Regions from separate parts of the Mesorhizobium sp. BR1-1-3 genome, predicted to be linked through region 2. Evidence: riboswitches for the same ligand, from Rfam matches in the RefSeq annotation. Region 2 holds a riboswitch; the other holds the start of a gene.

Region 1 (3,890 bases), on a different contig from region 2:
GCACCGGCCTTGTCTGCTCGACGCCGATCGGTTCGCGGCCGGCCGGCTTCTGGGCCGAGGTCGAATGCGCTTTCCTCAACACGCTGCAGGCGCGCTGGCAATATGCCGGCGAGGCGCTCGGCCTCGGCTTTGCCCAGGGCAAGAGCATGCTCTGGAACAAGCCGATGCTCGATGCCAATGGCGGCATCCGCGCGCTGGCCGCCGAGATCGCCGAGGATGCCGCTGCGACCAAGCTGGTGAACAGTCTCGGCCTGCGCGTCAATCTCGTCGCCGCCCCCTTCGAGCAGCCGCTTGGCCGGCGCTCGTTTGACGAGATCTGGTCGCGTCAGGCCCGTTGGGCGCGCCTGCGCCGCGTCACTTTCCCGCTGTTCTTCGCACCCGAAATCCTGACCGGCGCCGTGGTGCCGCTGGTGCTTGCGCTGATTGCAGCGGCAAGCGCCGGCTTCAGCCTCTGGGCAACCGCCCTTGCCGTGCTGGCGGCCTTCTATCTTCCGGAGTGCGCCCTGGCCTGGTCCAAGGGCTGGTACCTGTCGCCACGCATGGTCGCCGCGATCATGGCGCGCGACCTGATCCTGCCGGCGATGTGGGGGCGCGGTTGGCTCGGCGGCGCCGTCGACTGGCGCGGCAATGCGATGACCATCGGCACCAAGACGGCCGAGCTGGAAGAGACGCCGTCCGGCGCCTGAAGGCCTCCTACCTGGCCTTCAGCGCCTGCGCGATGTCCTCGAGCAGATCGTCGGCATCCTCCAGGCCAACCGACAGCCTGAGCGTGCCCGGCCCGATGCCGAGCTCGGCGCGCGCCTCGTCGCTGAGATTTTTGTGCGTCGTCGTCGCCGGGTGGGTGATCAGGCTCTTGGCGTCACCGAGATTGTTGGAGATCAGGACGATGTCGAGCGCGTTCTGCAAGGCGAAGGCCGCCTGCTTGCCGCCCTTGACGTCCAGGCAGATCAGCGTCGAGCCGCCCGACATCTGCTTCTTGACGATGTCGGCCTGCGGATGGTCGGCGCGGCCGGGATAGATGACGCGCGCGATTTCCGGCCGTTCGGCCAGAAAATCCGCGATCCGGCCGGCACTTTCCGTCTGCTGGCGTACGCGCAGCGGCAGCGTTTCCAGGCCCTTCAGCAGCGTCCAGGCGTTGAAAGGCGAAAGGCTTGGGCCGGTATGGCGGAAATAGTCGTGCAGGTTCTCGTCGATCCACTTCTTGTCCGACAGGATGACGCCGCCGAGACAGCGCCCCTGGCCGTCTATGTGCTTGGTCGCCGAATAGACGACGATATGGGCGCCGAGCTGCAAGGGCTTCTGCTGCAGGGGCGTGGCGAAGACATTGTCGACGATCAGCCTGGCGCCGATCGAATTGGCAAGCGAAGCGACAGCGGCGATATCGACCACTTCCAGCGTCGGATTGGTCGGGCTTTCCAGGAAGAACAGCTTGGTGTTCGGCTTGACCGCCTTTTCCCAGTTGGCGATGTCGGTGCCGTCGACCAGCGTCGCCTCGATGCCGTATCTCGGCGCCAGCGTCTCGACCACCCAGCGGCAGGAGCCGAACAGCGCGCGTGCCGCCACGATATGGTCGCCGGCCTTGGCGCTGCACAGAAGGGCGGCCGTTACCGCCGCCATGCCGGACGCGGTGGCGCGCGCGTCTTCCGCACCTTCCAGCGCGCACATGCGCTTCTCGAACATGTCGACGGTCGGATTGGCGTAGCGCGAATAGATGAAACCCGGCTCTTCGCCCTTGAAACGGGCTTCGGCGGCTTGCGCCGTTTCGTAGACATAGCCTTGGGTGAGATAGATCGCTTCTGACGTTTCGCCGAAACCGGAACGCAGCGTTCCGCTGTGCACGAGTGCCGTCTGAGGCTTCCAGTTGCGCTTCTTGGTGCTCATCGCTTTTCTTCCAGACACAAAAAAACCGGCCGCGAAAGTCGCAACCGGTCCATACGGCCTTGCGGCCCGACGGTCCTTTAGCGACTTGTTTAACGTGGCTGCAAGCCGACCGGCCAAATCACCACGGGATAACGACCCTTTAGACCCGCACCGCGCTTGCGTCAATTGCCGGCTTCATTAAGAGGTTTGTACCAAGCAGGAGTGGAGCCTTGCGGCAGACAGGCATTCTTCCCGACCAGGACATATCGGCGCTGCTCCAGTCCGGCGCGCTGAAGTCGGCGCGTGCGCTCGACACCGACCAGATCCAGCCGGCCAGCCTCGATCTCAGGCTCGGCGACAAGGCCTGGCGGGTGCGCGCCTCCTTCCTGCCCGGCCCCAATCACAAGGTCTCGGAAAAGCTCGACCGGCTGCAGCTGCACGAGATCAATCTGGCCGAGGGCGCGGTGCTGGAGACCGGCTGCGTCTACATCGTGCCCCTGCTTGAAAGCCTGGCGCTGCCGGCGGACATTTCAGCCTCGGCCAATCCGAAGAGTTCGACCGGGCGGCTCGACATCTTCACCCGCGTCATGACCGATCGCGGCCACGAGTTCGACAAGATCGCGGCCGGCTATCATGGCCCGCTCTTTCTGGAAGTCAGCCCGCGCACCTTCCCGATCGTCGTCCGCACCGGGTCGCGCCTGTCGCAGATCCGTTTCCGCATCGGCAATGCGCTGCTCTCGGAAGCCGAGTTGCACGACCTGCATCGCACGCAGATGCTGGTCGCCACCGAGCCGCCGAACATTTCCGGCGGCGGCATCGCGCTGTCGATCGACCTCAACGGCGATCAAAGCGGCTTGGTCGGCTATCGCGGCAAGCATCACACCGGCCTCGTCGATGTCGACAAGCGCGCGGCCCAGGAAGTCGTCGACTTCTGGGAACCGATCCACAAGAGCGGCGCCGGCGAACTGGTGCTCGACCCCGATGAATTCTACATCCTCGTCAGCCAGGAGGCGGTGCATGTGCCGCCGCTCTACGCCGCCGAGATGACGCCCTTCGATCCGCTGGTCGGCGAATTCCGCGTCCATTATGCCGGCTTCTTCGATCCGGGCTTCGGCCATTCCGCATCCGGCGGCACCGGCAGCCGGGCGGTGCTGGAAGTGCGCAGCCATGAAGTGCCGTTCATCCTCGACCACGGCCAGATCGTCGGCCGGCTGGTCTACGAGCATATGCTGAAGCGGCCGCAGGCACTCTACGGTACCGATCTCGGCTCCAACTACCAGGCGCAGGGCCTGAAGCTGTCCAAGCATTTCCGCGCCGCGCGCTGACCCTCATTGCCCCAAGGCAAAATACTTGCCTGTACCGGCTCGCCATGCTTGGCTGCCTTGCCGCCCGTCAAGCTGGCGGCGTTCAAGGGGAACCAAGAAAATGCGATTTTCGAAATGGGTCATATCGGCGGCGGGCGCTGCCATGCTGGCAACACTGGCCGGCTCTCTGTCGGTGCAGGCAGCCGAAAAAATCAAGATCGGCACCGAGGGCGCCTATCCGCCGTTCAACACCATTACCGCCGACGGCAAGGTCGAAGGCTTCGACATCGACATCGCCAATGCGCTGTGCGCGCAGATGAAGGTCGAATGCGAGATCGTTACCCAGGACTGGGACGGCATCATTCCCGCTTTGCAGGCCAAGAAATTCGACGCCATCATCGCCTCGATGAGCATCACCGAAGAGCGCAAGAAGCAGGTCGCCTTCACCAACAAATATTATACGACACCGCTGGCTCTGGTGGCGCCGAAGGACACCGATCTCACCTCGACCGAACCGGCGGCCCTTGCCGGCAAGACGGTCGGTGCCCAGGCTTCGACCACGCAGGCCGACTATGCCCAGAATGAATATGGCAAGGCGGGCGCGGAGGCCAAACTCTATCCCACCCAGGAAGAGGCGATCACCGACCTGACCAACGGTCGTCTTGACGCCGTGATCTCGGACAAGTTCGTGCTGATGGATTGGCTGAAGAAGGCAAGCGACGGCTG
Region 2 (3,890 bases):
GCGATCGTCATACAGGGCGACTTTGCTCGGCGCCAAACACACTGTTGCTTGGCGAGTCGGGTCTTTGATCGGTGAGGAAATTACCGTTTCAGCAAGAACACTGCCTGCTGGCCGAAGAAGTTCCAGAACCACCACGGCATCGACAGGCCGATCTTCTGGCCGGCGGCGTCGAGGGCGGTTGCCTTCTCGACTGTCGCGCCGAGTTCGTCGCACAGATTGACGAAATCGCGGATGGTGCAGAAGTGGATGTTGGGCGTGTCGTACCAGGAATAGGGCAGGTCCTTGGTCACCGGCATGCGGCCGTTGAGGAACAGCGACAGGCGCACACGCCAATGGCCGAAATTGGGGAAGGAGACGATGGCGCGGTTGCCGATCCTGAGCAGTTCGTCCAGCACCAGCTTGGGATTGCGGGTGGCCTGCAGCGTCTGCGACAGGACGACGAAGTCAAAGCCCTTGTCGGGATAGAATTCGAGATCCTTGTCGGCATCGCCCTGGATGACCGAGAGGCCGCGCGCCACACATTCGTTGACGCCGCGCTGCGACAGCTCGAGTCCGCGGCCGTCGACCTGCTTGGTGTCCTGCAGCAGCTCGAGCAGCGAGCCGTCGCCCGAGCCGACATCGAGCACGCGCGACTGTGGCGGGATGAGGTTGGCGACGACTTCGAGGTCGACGCGCTGGTCGCGGTTGACGCTCATGGCTTCGCCTCCCGCCTGGCGCATGATCCCGATCCGAAAAGCCTGCAATTTTTCCGGGTCATGCGCTGAGCCCTCTCGCCCGGGCGGCCGAGCCGATGAAGCCGTTAATGGCGGCAAACAGTTCCGGCTCGTCGAGCAGGAATGCGTCGTGGCCACGGTCGGTCTCGATCTCGACGAAGGATACCGATGCGCCGGCGGCGTTGAGCGCATGCACGATCGAGCGGCTCTCCTCGGTCGGGAACAGCCAATCCGAGGTGAACGACACCAAGCAGAAGCGGGTTTTCGTGCCGGCGAAGGCATCGGCCAACCGGCCGCCATGGTCTGCGGCGAGGTCGAAATAGTCCATCGACCGCGTCATGTAGAGGTAGGAATTGGCGTCGAAGCGATCGACGAAGGTCATGCCCTGGTGCCGAAGATAGCTTTCGATCTGGAAGTCGGCGTCGAAGCCGAAGGTCAGCGCTTCGCGATCCTGCAGATTGCGGCCGAACTTGCGGTGCAGGGCGGCTTCCGACAGGTAAGTGATGTGGGCGGCCATGCGCGCTACCGCCAGGCCCTTTTCCGGGCGTTTGCCGTGCTCGAAATATTTGCCGCCATGCCAGTCCGGATCGGCCATAACAGCCTGCCGGCCAACCTCATGAAAGGCGATGTTCTGCGAGGAATGGCGCGCGCCGGTGGCGATCGGCAGCGCCGAGAAGACGCGCTCCGGATAGCTCGACGCCCATTCCAGCACCTGCATGCCGCCCATCGAGCCGCCGAGCACGCAAAACAGTTTCTCGATGCCGAAATGGTCGATCAGCATCTGTTGCGCCCGCACCATGTCGCGGATGGTGATGATCGGCAGGTCGAGCCCATACGGCTTGCCGGTGGCCGGATTGGTCGAAGCCGGGCCGGTGGAGCCAAGGCAACCGCCGATGACGTTGGAGCAGATGACGAAGAAACGATTGGTGTCGATGATCTTGCCGGGGCCGATCAGCACTTCCCACCAGCCAGGCTTGCCGGTCACCGGATTGGTGCTGGCGACGTGCTGGTCTCCGGTCAGCGCATGGCAGACGAGGATGGCGTTGGAGCGGGCATCGTTCAGCGTGCCATAGGTCTGGTAGGCGATCTGGAACGGTGACAGCAGCGTGCCGGCGTCCAGCTTGAGCGGCTTGTCGGATCCAAAACGCAAAACCGGGCTCGACGGTTGGTCGATCTCGTTGTTGGTTTTGCGGGCACGCAGAACGGCCATGACATCCATCTCACACTTTGAGCCCACGCATCGCACTCGTCGAAAGTCGATGCCGATACGGGTGTCCGGCCGGCGCGGACAACAAAAAACCGGCATTGCGGTCGCAAAGCCGGTTACAGGATGCAAACGGCCCTTTAGCAAGTTGTTTAACGTGGCTGCAAGCCGACCGGCCAAATCACCACGGAAGTTCGCTCCCCTTCTAGGGCTGTGGCGCGCCGGCGTCAACGGCCTGCCTTGGGCGGGAGGCTGTCGCCTCTCGACATTGCAGGCCACGGCTTGTATTTCCGCTGCGGCTTCCCTCAGGAAGCGTTCTCGACGGATTTTGCGACATGAGCCAGACACCGGACCAGGCACGTCCAACCCCGCGCGCGGGCATCATGGACATAGACGCCTATGTGCCGGGCAAGAGCACGGCGCCTGCCGGCGTCGCCAAGGTCCACAAGCTGTCCTCCAACGAGAACCCGCTCGGGCCCTCACCGAAGGCGATCGAAGCCGCGCGCGAGATTGCCGGAAAGCTTGACGTCTATCCAGATGGCACCGCCAGGCGGCTGCGCGAAGCGATCGCCGAGGTGCATGGCCTCAACCCGCAGAACATCATCTGCTCCAACGGCTCCGACGAGATCCTCGGCCTGCTGGCGCAGACCTATCTGGCGCCCGGCGACGAGGCCGTCATCACCGAACACGCCTTCATGGTCTACAAGATCTACATCCAGTCGGCGGGCGCCGTTCCGGTGACGATCAAGGAAACAGACGAGCGCGCCGATATCGACGCCATCCTGGCCGCCGTCACGCCGCGTACCAAGATCGTGTTCCTCGCCAATCCCAACAATCCGACCGGCACCTATGTGCCGTTCCAGGAGGTGCGCCGGCTGCATGCCGGTCTGCCCAGGCACGTGCTTCTGGTGCTCGACGCGGCCTATGCCGAATATGTTCGCCGCAACGACTATGAGGCCGGCATCGAACTGGTCGGCAGCGCAGAGAACGTGGTGATGACCCGGACCTTCTCCAAGATCGGCCTCGGCGGCGCGCGGATCGGCTGGATGTATGCGCCGATGCACATCGTCGACGCCATCAACCGCGTGCGCGGCCCCTTCAACGTCAATGCGACGGCGATCGAGGCCGGCATCGCCGCCATTCGCGATCGCGCCCATGTCGAGCGCAGCGTGGCGCACAACGAGACCTGGCTGGCCTGGCTGAGTGCGGAATTCACAAAGCTTGGGTTGCGGGTGACGCCCAGCGTCGGCAATTTCATCCTCATTCATTTTCCCGAGGACCAGAAACATTCGGCAGCGGCGGCGGACGACTATCTGACGGCGCGCGGCTATATATTGCGGCGCGTTTCGGGCTATGGCTTTCCCAACGCGCTGCGCATGACCGTCGGTACCGAAGAGGCCAATCGCGGCGTTGTCGCCGCTCTCACGACATTCCTGAAAAGCTAGAAACCATGACATCACCGATGTTTGAAAAGATCGCTCTGGTCGGCATCGGCCTGATCGGCTCGTCGCTGGCCCGCGTCATCCGCCGCGAGGGCCTCGCCCGCCACGTATCCATCTCGACCCGCAGTGCGGCGACGCTGGCACGGGCCGAGGAGCTTGGGCTGGGCGATAGCTATAGCACCGATGCGAGAGAAGCTGTCCGCGATGCCGACCTGGTCATCATTTCGGTGCCGGTTGGATCGTCCGGCGCGGTTGCCGAGGAAATCGCGCCGGCGCTGAAGCCGGGCGCGATCCTCACCGATGTCGGCTCGACCAAGGCGTCTGTCATTGCGCAAATGCAGCCTTATGTGCCTGAAGGTGTCCATTTCATTCCCGGCCACCCGCTGGCGGGCACAGAAAAATCCGGCCCCGACGCCGGTTTCGCCGACCTGTTCGACAATCGCTGGTGCATCTTCACGCCGCTGCCCGACACCGACCCGGACGCGTTGGAGAGGCTGTCGGAGTTCTGGCGGCGCTGCGGCGCCAACATCG

The links. A riboswitch is a leader RNA that binds a small molecule or an ion and turns the genes downstream of it on or off. The one in region 2 is predicted to bind S-adenosylmethionine.
Region 1: it holds a riboswitch for S-adenosylmethionine, as region 2 does, so the genes downstream of both, LB559_RS09585 (O-succinylhomoserine sulfhydrylase) here and metX (homoserine O-acetyltransferase MetX) in region 2, are expected to answer to the same signal.

Annotation. Positions count from the first base shown of each region.
Region 1 is NZ_JAIUIC010000003.1:474,168-478,057, forward strand. Features, by position in the region: gene LB559_RS09580 (ceramide glucosyltransferase) at 1-686, shown strand, start outside; gene LB559_RS09585 (O-succinylhomoserine sulfhydrylase) at 694-1,881, opposite strand; SAM riboswitch at 1,939-2,016, opposite strand; gene LB559_RS09590 (2'-deoxycytidine 5'-triphosphate deaminase) at 2,091-3,185, shown strand; gene LB559_RS09595 (ABC transporter substrate-binding protein) at 3,286-3,890, shown strand, end outside.
Region 2 is NZ_JAIUIC010000006.1:123,504-127,393, reverse strand. Features, by position in the region: gene metW (methionine biosynthesis protein MetW) at 81-695, opposite strand; gene metX (homoserine O-acetyltransferase MetX) at 754-1,923, opposite strand; SAM riboswitch at 2,038-2,115, opposite strand; gene hisC (histidinol-phosphate transaminase) at 2,253-3,362, shown strand; gene LB559_RS15420 (prephenate/arogenate dehydrogenase family protein) at 3,368-3,890, shown strand, end outside.